Regions from separate parts of the Streptomyces sp. AM8-1-1 genome, predicted to be linked through region 2. Evidence: riboswitches for the same ligand, from Rfam matches in the RefSeq annotation. Region 2 holds a riboswitch; the other holds the start of a gene.
What was found. Region 2 has a riboswitch for thiamine pyrophosphate ahead of thiO (glycine oxidase ThiO). Riboswitches for the same ligand answer to the same signal wherever they lie in the genome.

Region 1: linked by a shared signal. The riboswitch ahead of RPQ07_RS10340 (thiamine ABC transporter substrate-binding protein) and the one ahead of thiO (glycine oxidase ThiO) in region 2 are both predicted to bind thiamine pyrophosphate.

Annotation. Positions count from the first base shown of each region.
Region 1 covers NZ_CP135086.1:2,319,264-2,324,536, reverse strand. Annotated here, with positions in the region: gene RPQ07_RS10355 (hypothetical protein) at 192-1,319, shown strand; partial or broken gene RPQ07_RS10350 (MerR family DNA-binding transcriptional regulator) at 1,464-1,586, opposite strand; gene rlmN (23S rRNA (adenine(2503)-C(2))-methyltransferase RlmN) at 1,873-2,979, shown strand; TPP riboswitch at 3,007-3,116, shown strand; gene RPQ07_RS10340 (thiamine ABC transporter substrate-binding protein) at 3,194-4,285, shown strand; gene RPQ07_RS10335 (iron ABC transporter permease) at 4,369-5,273, shown strand, end outside.
Region 2 covers NZ_CP135086.1:6,116,114-6,121,386, reverse strand. Annotated here, with positions in the region: gene RPQ07_RS27275 (FAD-dependent oxidoreductase) at 1-1,177, opposite strand, end outside; gene RPQ07_RS27270 (hypothetical protein) at 1,219-1,560, opposite strand; TPP riboswitch at 1,644-1,756, shown strand; gene thiO (glycine oxidase ThiO) at 1,754-2,926, shown strand; gene thiS (sulfur carrier protein ThiS) at 2,923-3,123, shown strand; gene RPQ07_RS27255 (thiazole synthase) at 3,130-3,924, shown strand; gene pknB (Stk1 family PASTA domain-containing Ser/Thr kinase) at 4,526-5,273, shown strand, end outside.

The DNA of each region.
Region 1 (5,273 bases), 3.8 Mb from region 2:
ATTCCGCCCTCATGCCGGCATCGGCTTCACCTCTCGGAGGTACCACCACCATGGCTCGTCATCTCGGATCCGGACTCGTCCGCGCTCTGCCACGCCGCTCACGACGTACCGGGGACACGAGAGCCCCGGGATCGCGTACGGCCCGCCGCGCCACCTGGGCCGGGCTGCTGTCGGTGGGCCTGGCGGCGCTGATGTCCACCACCTCGGCGGCGTCCGCCGCGCCGCCCGAGAAGCCGGCGCCCCGCGCGGCCCAGGTCGATGTGCCCGCGGGGGTCACCGCCGGCGTCGCGGTCTTCGACCGGCAGACGGGCACCTTCACCGAGCAGGTGAACAGCGCCGCCCAGTTCCGGTCGGCGTCCGTGGTGAAGCTGCTCATCGCGCTCGACCTGCTGTGGAACCGCCAGCCCGGCGACCTCTCGGCGACCGACCGGGCCCGTGTCGACGCGATGCTGCGGAGCAGCGACGACAACGCGGCCAGCACCTTCTGGGCGAACAACGGCGGCGGCGCCATCATCGACCGCATGGTGCCGCGCCTCGGCCTCACCGACACTGCCCGGCCCCCGGCGAGCCACCCCGGATTCTGGGGCTACACGGCTCTGTCGGCCCGCGACACCGTGAAGATCTACCGCTATCTGCTGGACTCCGCCCCGGCGTCCGTACGCGACTACATGATGGGCAACCTGCGCCAGTCGACGCGCTGCGCCACCGACGGCTACGACCAGCACTTCGGCATCGCCGGGGCCTTCAACCGGCCCTGGGCCGTGAAGCAGGGCTGGTCGGGCTTCAGCTCGGGCGGCTGCACGGCACCCGCGGGCGCGGCGGCGAAGGCACCGGCCGGCGCCGGCAAGCAGACGGCCGCGGCGGCGACCGCCGTCCGGTCGGCCGCCGGGATCAACGCCGTGGACCTGTCCCGCCCGGCGCTGCACACGACGGGCGTCGTCGGCTCCGGTGACCGTTCCATCGTGGCCGCGTACACCCTGCACCCGAGCGGCACCGCGTACGGCAAGGCCTACACGGACCTGGGCCGGCTGACCCGGTCACTGAACGTGCCCGGCGCCTCCCGCCCGGCGGGCACCTGGATCGGCACCTGGGGCAGCGGCGTGCGCCTCCGCACCCAGGCGACCACCGCGGCGTCGCCGCTCACCACGCTCCCGGCCGGGGTGGAAGTCCTCGTCGGCTGCCAGAAGCGCGGCCAGCAGGTCAGCGTGCCGCCCTACCTGAACGACTGGTGGGCGTACCTGCCGCAGTACGGCGGCTACATGACCAACATCTACCTGAGCTCGCCGGACAACCAGGTCCCGGGAGTGCCTGTCTGCTGAGCGGACGGTCGGCTCACCGGAGAGAAGGCCAGGTCGTACGGGGGTGCGATCTGGCCTTCTCGCGTGTCCGCGGGGCTCGCGCGCCTGTCGGGCCCGGTGCCCCCGGCGCCCCGCCTGCTTCAGCTCAGGCGAGCGGTGACGTATGCCGTAGCGGTGGCCGTTCGTCCCGATCCACGCGGGTGGCAGCAGCCCGACCTCGTCGTGGTGCCGAAGGGTCCGTGCCGTCCCGCCCGACATCCGGGTGACCTCCGCGATAGGCCAGCCCATCGCCCGCCTCCCTCGCCGGACTCGTCGGGCCGGTCTCTCCGGCCCTGGTCAGGACGGTAGAGGCTGCCGCTGCGGCAGCTTCAAGCCCGGCAACGGGGTGCCGCTCGCAGCCCGCCGCGACTGCTGATCGCCCACCCTGCACGGGGGCACGCCCGGCCGCGCCGGCGCCGATGCACCGGGAGCCGGGCCGTCCGAGGACGGGCCGCACCGGCCGATGGAGCGTGCCGTCCTCCTCCGCGGGCGACCAGTCCGGCCACGGCAACCCGTCTGCGACACTGGTACCACCATGCCCAAGCCCGGAGAACTCACTTTCGTCGCGCCCCGCGGAGCCAAGAAGCCCCCGCGGCACCTCGCCGACCTCACGCCCGCCGAGCGCAAGGACGCCGTCGCCGCGATCGGCGAGAAGCCCTTCCGCGCCAAGCAGCTCTCGCAGCACTACTTCGCGCGGTTCGCCCATGAACCCGCCCAGTGGACCGACATCCCGGCCGCCGCGCGCGAGAAGCTCGCCTCCGAGCTGCTGCCCGACCTGATGTCCGTCGTGCGGCACATTTCCTGCGACGACGACACCACCCGTAAGACCCTGTGGCGTCTGCACGACGGGACGCTCGTCGAGTCCGTGCTGATGCGCTACCCGGACCGCGTCACCATGTGCATCTCGTCGCAGGCCGGCTGCGGGATGAACTGTCCCTTCTGCGCCACCGGGCAGGCCGGGCTCGACCGCAATCTGTCGACCGCCGAGATCGTCCACCAGATCGTCGACGGCATGCGTGCCCTGCGCGACGGCGAGGTGCCCGGGGGTCCCGCGCGGCTGTCGAACATCGTCTTCATGGGGATGGGCGAGCCGCTCGCGAACTACAAGCGCGTCGTCGGCGCCGTACGGCGGCTCACCGACCCCGAGCCGGACGGGCTCGGGCTGTCGCAGCGCGGGATCACCGTGTCGACCGTCGGTCTGGTGCCCGCGATGCTGCGCTTCGCCGACGAGGGCTTCAAGTGCCGTCTCGCCGTCTCCCTGCACGCCCCGGACGACGAACTGCGTGACACCCTCGTCCCGGTCAACACGCGCTGGAAGGTGCGTGAGGTGCTGGACGCCGCCTGGGAGTACGCCGAGAAGTCGGGCCGTCGCATCTCCATCGAGTACGCGCTGATCCGCGACATCAACGACCAGGCGTGGCGCGGGGATCTGCTGGGCCGGATGCTCAAGGGCAAGCGGGTCCATGTGAACCTGATTCCGCTCAATCCGACGCCCGGGTCCAAGTGGACCGCCTCCCGTCCCGAGGACGAGAAGGCGTTCGTCGAGGCGATCGCCGCCCATGGTGTTCCGGTGACCGTCCGTGACACCCGTGGTCAGGAGATCGACGGAGCCTGTGGACAGCTCGCTGCCTCCGAGCGGTGACCTTGTAGGCTGGGCTCGAACATTTTCATATTCCGACAGGGGAGCGCCACAGCGCTGAGAGTGCGGCACCGTCAGGCCGCAGACCCTCTGAACCTTGCCCAGGTCATTCTGGGTAGGAAGTTCGGTCGTTACTCAAGCTGTTGCGCCCTGCCCGGATCTCTTCGGAGACCGGGCAGGGCCGCGTCTCTTCCTGGTCACCCCCAGGAGGAATTCAGTGAGCACCACCAGGAAGATCACGGTCACCGCGGTGGCCGCGGCGATAGGCGTGAGTACCCTCGCGGCCTGCGGCGGAGAGTCCGAGGACTCCTCGTCCGGCGCCACGAAGTCCAAGACCGTGACCCTCGTCAGTCACGACTCCTTCGCCGCGTCCGACGCCGTGCTGAAGGAGTTCACCCGGCAGACCGGCTACACGGTCAAGGTGCTCAAGAGCGGTGACGCGGGTGCCGCGCTCAACAAGGAGATCCTGACCAAGGGCTCTCCGCAGGGCGACGTCTTCTTCGGCGTCGACAACACCCTGCTCTCCCGTGCGCTCGACAACTCTCTCTTCACGCCGTACGAGGCCAAGGGCCTCGGCCAGGTGCGCGACGAGGTGCAGCTCGACAAGGACAAGCACCGTGTCACGCCGGTCGACACCGGCGACATCTGTGTCAACTACGACAAGAAGTACTTCGCGGACAAGAAGCTGGCGCCGCCGCAGTCGTTCGACGACCTGATCAAGCCCGCGTACAAGAACCTGCTCGTGACCGAGAACGCGGCGACGTCCTCGCCCGGCCTCGGCTTCCTGCTCGGCAGCGTCGGGAAGTACGGGGACGTGGGCTGGCAGGACTACTGGAAGAAGCTCAAGGCCAACGGCGTGAAGGTCGTCGACGGCTGGGAGCAGGCGTACAACGAGGAGTTCTCCGGCTCGGCCGGCGGCAAGAAGGCCAAGGCGGACCGGCCCCTCGTCGTCTCGTACGCCTCCAGCCCGCCGGTCGAGGTGCTGTTCGCGAAGCCGCAGCCGAAGGAGGCGCCCACGGGTGTCGCCACGGGGACCTGCTTCCGTCAGATCGAGTTCGCCGGACTGCTTGACGGCGCGAAGAACGAGGAGGGCGGCAAGGCGCTGCTGGACTTCCTGGTCTCCCGGCAGTTCCAGGAGGACATGCCGCTGAACATGTTCGTCAACCCGGTGGTCGAGGGGGCGAAGCTGCCCGCACTGTTCACCACGTTCGGCGCGGTCGTCGACAAGCCGGAGACCGTCGCCCCCGACAAGATCGCCGAGAACCGTGAGCAGTGGGTTCAGTCGTGGTCCTCACTCGTAGTGAAGTAACGAAGCCCGACCGCGGGGCGACGGACCGCGGGCCGCGGGCCCGCGGGACCGCGCTGCGCGGGAGCGCGACGCGGCTCGGCCTGATGGCCGTGCCCGTCGCGTTCTTCGCGCTCTTCTTCGCCTACCCCGTCGTCGCCATCGTCGGACGCGGCCTGGAGATCGACGGTGTCTGGCAGTTCGGGCGGATCGGTGAGGTGCTCGGCCGCGCCGACATGCAGCGCGTGCTCTGGTTCACCACCTGGCAGGCGCTGGCGTCCACCGCGCTCACGCTGCTGATCGCGCTGCCCGGCGCGTATGTCTTCGCGCGGTTCGACTTCCCCGGCAAGGGGGCGCTGCGAGCGGCGGTCACGGTGCCGTTCGTGCTGCCGACCGTCGTCGTCGGCACCGCGTTCCTCGCGCTGCTCGGTCGCGGCGGGCTCCTCGACGAACTGTGGGGCATCCGGCTGGACACCACCGTGTGGGCCATCCTCCTCGCGCACGTCTTCTTCAACTACGCCGTCGTCGTACGCACGGTGGGCGGGCTGTGGGCACAGCTCGACCCGCGGCAGGAGGAGGCCGCGCGGGTACTGGGCGCCGGACGCTTCGCCGCCTGGCGACGCGTCACGCTGCCCGCGCTTGCGCCCGCCCTGGCGGCGGCGGCCCTGATGGTCTTCCTCTTCACCTTCACCTCCTTCGGTGTCGTCCAGATCCTCGGCGGACCGTCGTACTCCACCCTGGAGGTGGAGATCTACCGGCAGACCGCCCAGCTGCTGGACCTGTCGACGGCTGCCGTACTGACCCTCGTCCAGTTCGCCGCGGTCGGCATCGTGCTCGCCGTGCATGCGTGGACGGTCCGGCGGCGGGAGGCCGCACTGCGGCTCGTGGACCCGGCACGGACCGCCCGCCGCCCGCGCGGCGCGGGCCAGTGGGCCCTGCTCGGCGGGGTGCTGGCCACCATCGTGCTGCTCCTGCTCGTCCCGCTCGGCGTCCTCGTCGAGCGCTCGCTCGA
Region 2 (5,273 bases):
CCAGCCGTGTGCCCGTCATGACGAGTTTGCGGCCCTGTGCCAGATCGCGCGGCCTGCCCACCGCGAGCAGGGCGACGAGCGCACCGTCCCGCAGCCACAGCACCGACCAGGAGACGCCCGCCGGGTCGCCGCGCCACACCAACGTGTCGGCGACGGCGTGGTGGCCCACGTACTGCACGAACCGGCCGAACTGCTCGGACCAGAAGTACGGGACGGGGTCGTAGATCTGCGCGGGTTCGCCGAGGTCCTCCGCGATGACGTTGGCGGCGACCGTGCGCGGTCCCTGGAGGGCGTTGTCCCAGTGGTGCACGAGCAGCCGCTGCCCGTAGCGGGCGGACGGGAAGGAGGCGCAGTCGCCTACGGCGTACACATCGGGCAGCGAGGTGCGCAGATACTCGTCGGCGGTGATCGCGCCGTCCGGACCGAGCGCGATGCCGGAGCCGGTGAGCCACCGGGTGGCGGGCCGTGCGCCGATGCCGACGACGACGGCCCCGGCGGCGAGCCGTCTGCCGTCCGAGAGAATCACCGTGCCGGGCTCGATCTCCTCCACCCGGGAGCCCGTGAGCAGTTCGATGCCGTACTCCGCGTACCAGTCGGTCATCGCGGCGGCGACCTCGGCGGGCAGTGCGCCGGCGAGCGGGCGGTCCGCGGCCTCGACGACGGTGACCGCACAGCCGGCCTCTCGGGCCGCCGTCGCGAACTCCGCGCCGATCCAGCCCGCGCCGACGACCACGATGTCGTGCTGCCGGGCGAGCACGGGGCGCAGCCGGGCGGCGTCGTCGAGGGTGCGCAGCAGATGGACGCCGGGCACCGAAGCGGCCCCCGGCAGGTGGACGGGCTCGGCGCCGCTGGCGACGACCAGGACGTCGTACGGGACGGGCCCGGCCTCGGTGTCCAGTTCGTGCTCCTGCGGACGGACGCCCATCACCTCGCAGCCGAGCCGCAGCCCGATGCCGAGGGCCTCGAAGTCGACGTCGAAGGCCGATCCTTCCGACTTGCCGAGGAGGACGGCCTTGGACAGCGGGGGACGGTCGTACGGCTGATGGGGTTCGGCGCCGATGAGGGTGACCGGACCGGTGAAGCCCTGTTCGCGCAGGGCGACGGCGGTCTGCACGCCCGCCATCCCGGCTCCGACGATCACCACGCGCCGCGCCTGCTGTGTCTGCTGCTCGCTCACCCGTCAACCTTACGCATCCGGCGACCCCATCTGACAGCTCGTCAGGACAGCGGCTGCTCCACGACGCTCGTCCCGCTGCCCTCCTGCGACTCCCACTCCCAGCTCTCCTCCAGGCGCAGTCTGCCGTCCGGCAGCTCGGCGACCGTCGAGACACAGTGCCCGGACGCGGTACGGCCGTCCGTCTTCAACTGCACATAGCGGAAGTCGATCCGGTCCCCCTGACGGGTGCCCACCAGATGCCCGCGGATCACGTCGCCGCCCGCGTACTCGGCCCAGATGTGCCCGTCCCGCTCGTGGTACGTGAAGCGGGTACGGGTGCCGACCTGACCCGGAGCCTGGTCCGCGACCGGCACCAGAACGACTCCGTCGAGCGATCCCGCCATCGAACACACCTCCTGTACCGCAGGCCTTGGGAAGCCGTCGCTCCCTTAACCCGACACCGGGCCCGGGGTTAGGGTGGACACCGTAAGACACTCGCGGGAGTCCGGACGCACCGGGCTGAGAGGGAGGCTGGACGGCCTCCGACCGTACGAACCTGATCCGGGTCATGCCGGCGAAGGGAGGGGCTGGACGCCCATGTCGCGTATCCCAGGAACGCGCGCCTCAGACGTTCTCGTCGTCGGGGGCGGAATCATCGGACTTGTCACGGCCTGGCGCGCGGCCCAGCGCGGACTGGCCGTCACCGTCGCCGATCCGGAGCCGGGCGGCGGCGCGGCGCAGGTCGCCGCGGGCATGCTCGCGGCCGTCACCGAACTGCACTACGGCGAGCAGACGCTGCTCGCGCTCAACGTCGCGTCCGCACAGCGCTATCCGGCGTTCGTCGCCGAGCTGGAGGAGGCGAGCGGGCAGGGCGTCGGATACCGCGCCTGCGGGACCCTCGCCGTCGCGCTCGACGCCGACGACCGCGCCCATCTGCGGGAACTGCACGCCCTGCAACGGCGTTCCGGACTCGCCTCGGAATGGCTGACCGGCCGTGAGTGCCGGCGCCTGGAGCCGATGCTCGCTCCCGGTGTCCGCGGCGGTCTGCGGGTGGACGGTGACCACCAGGTCGACCCGCGCCGCCTCGCGTCCGCGCTGGTCACGGCGTGCGAGCGGGCGGGGGTGGTCTTCCGCCACGGCTGGGCGGAACGGCTGTCGGTCACGGGCGACCGGGCGGCCGGTGTCGTCCTCGCCGACGGGGAGGAGCTCACCGCCGACCAGGTGGTGCTCGCCGGCGGCAGCCTGAGCGGCAGGCTGAACGGGGTCCCGGCGGATGTGCTGCCTCCCGTCCGTCCGGTGAAGGGCCAGGTCCTGCGGCTGACCGTGCCGCCCGCGTACGCGCCCTTCCTGTCCAGGACCGTCCGTGCGGTGGTCCGCGGCAGCGACGTCTATCTGGTGCCGCGTGAGAACGGCGAGCTGGTCGTCGGCGCGACGAGCGAGGAGCTGGGCTGGGACACCACGGTCACCGCGGGCGGTGTGTACGAGCTGCTGCGCGACGCCCATGAGCTGGTGCCCGGCATCACGGAGCTGCCGCTCACCGAGACCCGCGCCGGGCTGCGCCCCGCCTCCCCCGACAACGCGCCGCTGCTCGGACCGACCGCGCTGCCCGGCCTGCATCTGGCCACCGGTCACCACCGCAACGGGGTTCTCCTGACGCCCGTCACCGGCGATGTGATGGCCGCGGTCCTGGTCTCCGGCTCACTCCCCGACGAGGCCCGCCCCTTCACCCCTCGCCGCTTCTCCGCCGTCTCCCAGGAGCAGCCCGCATGAACGTCTCCGTCAACGGCGAGGCCAGGGTGCTCGCCACCGGAACCACACTCGACACCCTGGTCACGGAGCTGACCCCCGCCCGGTCCGGCGTCGCCGCCGCCGTCAACGAGGCGGTGGTCCCGCGCAGCGCATGGGCGGGCACCCTGCTCGACGACGGCGACCGTGTCGAGGTCCTCACCGCAGTCCAGGGAGGCTGATCAGCCATGGCCGACGACCGTCTCACCATCGGTGACACCACCTTCAACTCCCGGCTGATCATGGGTACCGGCGGTGCGCCCAGCCTCGACGTCCTGGAACGCTCCCTGATCGCGAGCGGCACCGAACTGACCACCGTCGCGATGCGCCGGCTGGACGCGACGGTCCAGGGCTCCGTGCTCTCCGTCCTGGACCGGCTCGGCATCCGCGTCCTGCCCAACACGGCCGGCTGCTTCACCGCGGGCGAGGCCGTCCTGACCGCCCGGCTCGCGCGCGAGGCGCTCGGGACGGACTGGGTGAAGCTCGAGGTCGTCGCGGACGAGCGCACGCTGCTGCCCGATCCGATCGAGCTGCTCGACGCGGCGGAAACCCTGGTCGACGACGGATTCACGGTCCTGCCGTACACCAACGACGACCCGGTGCTCGCGCGGAAGCTGGAGGACGTGGGCTGCGCGGCGATCATGCCGCTGGGCTCCCCCATCGGCTCCGGCCTCGGCATCCGCAACCCGCACAACTTCCAGCTGATCGTCGAGCACGCGCGCGTGCCGGTGATCCTGGACGCGGGCGCGGGCACGGCGTCCGACGCGGCGCTGGCGATGGAGCTGGGCTGCACGGCGGTGATGCTGGCGTCGGCGGTCACCCGGGCGCAGGAGCCGGTCCTGATGGCGGAGGCGATGCGCCACGCGGTGGAGGCGGGCCGCCTGGCCCACCGCGCGGGCCGCATCCCCCGCCGCCACTTCGCCGAGGCATCATCGCCCCAGGAGGGCCGAGCCCACCTGGACCCGGAACGCCCGGCGTTCTGACGCGTACGGGAGGGTCTGTCGGCGGGGCCGCATGAGGCCCCGCCGGGATCGAGGCGGGGGGCGCACCAGGCCCGGGGGCCGCACCGAATCCGGCCGACGGTCGAGGCGGGCGGGGGCCACACCAAACCCGGCCAACGGTCGAGGCACGGGGACACCATCCAGCCCCGCCGGCGATTGAGGCGCGGGGGCCCGGGGGCAGCGCCCCCGCAAGGAGCCGCACCCACCCAGCCCGGCCCCATGCGGCGCAGGCGTCGTCCTCGAACGCCGGCCGGTCCGACATCGCCCTCCCCACGCAGGGCCAAGCTCAGGCCCCGCCGGTGATCGAGGCACAGGGACGACCTCCGGCCCCGCCGCCAATCGAGGCGCAGGGACGATTTCCCGCCGCGCCCGCGATTGAGGCGCGACCCCCCGAACACCGCACCCCCACCGCGCCCCGCCCCCGTCCCCCTCCGCCCGTCCGGCCCGCCGTCCCGCGTCGAAAGCCGGTCGCACCGGAGCGGGCCCGCACAAGCGCGTCTGCTGTCACAGCTCGGCTGCAGTACGGCCCCGGTCCCGCCCCGGGACGTCAGGGGTGTCCGAGGTGACTCGTAGAATCTCCCGCGTGGACACGACCCTCAAGGACCCCCTCGTCGGGCAGCTGCTCGACGGCCGCTACCGCGTCGACGCGCGTATCGCCGTCGGCGGTATGGCCACGGTCTACCGGGCGGTCGACACCAGACTCGACCGGGAACTCGCCCTCAAGGTGATGCACCCCGCCCTCGCGACGGACGCCTCCTTCGTGGAGCGGTTCATCCGTGAGGCCAAGTCCGTCGCCCGGCTCTCCCACCCCAATGTGGTGGGGGTCTTCGACCAGGGCGCCGAAGGTGCGTACGTCTATCTGGCCATGGAGTACGTGGCGGGCTGCACCCTGCGCGACGTCCTGCGCGAGCGCGGAGCGCTCCAGCCGCGGGCCGCGCTGGACATCCTGGAGCCCGTGCTCGCCGCGCTCGGCGCTGCCCACCGGGCCGGGTTCGTCCACCGGGACATGAAGCCGGAGAACGTGCTGATAGGGGACGACGGCCGGGTCAAGGTCGCCGACTTCGGCCTGGTGCGTGCGGTCGGCTCCGTCACCAGCACCACCGGCACCGTCCTCGGCACCGTCTCCTACCTCGCCCCGGAGCAGATCGAGTACGGCACGGCCGACACCCGCGCCGATGTGTACGCCTGCGGTGTCGTCCTGTACGAGATGCTGACCGGCGGCAAGCCGCACTCCGGCGACACCCCGGCCCAGGTGCTCTTTCAGCATCTGAACGAGGACATTCCGGCGCCCTCCGCGCTCGTCCCCGGCCTCGCCGTCGAGCTCGACGAGC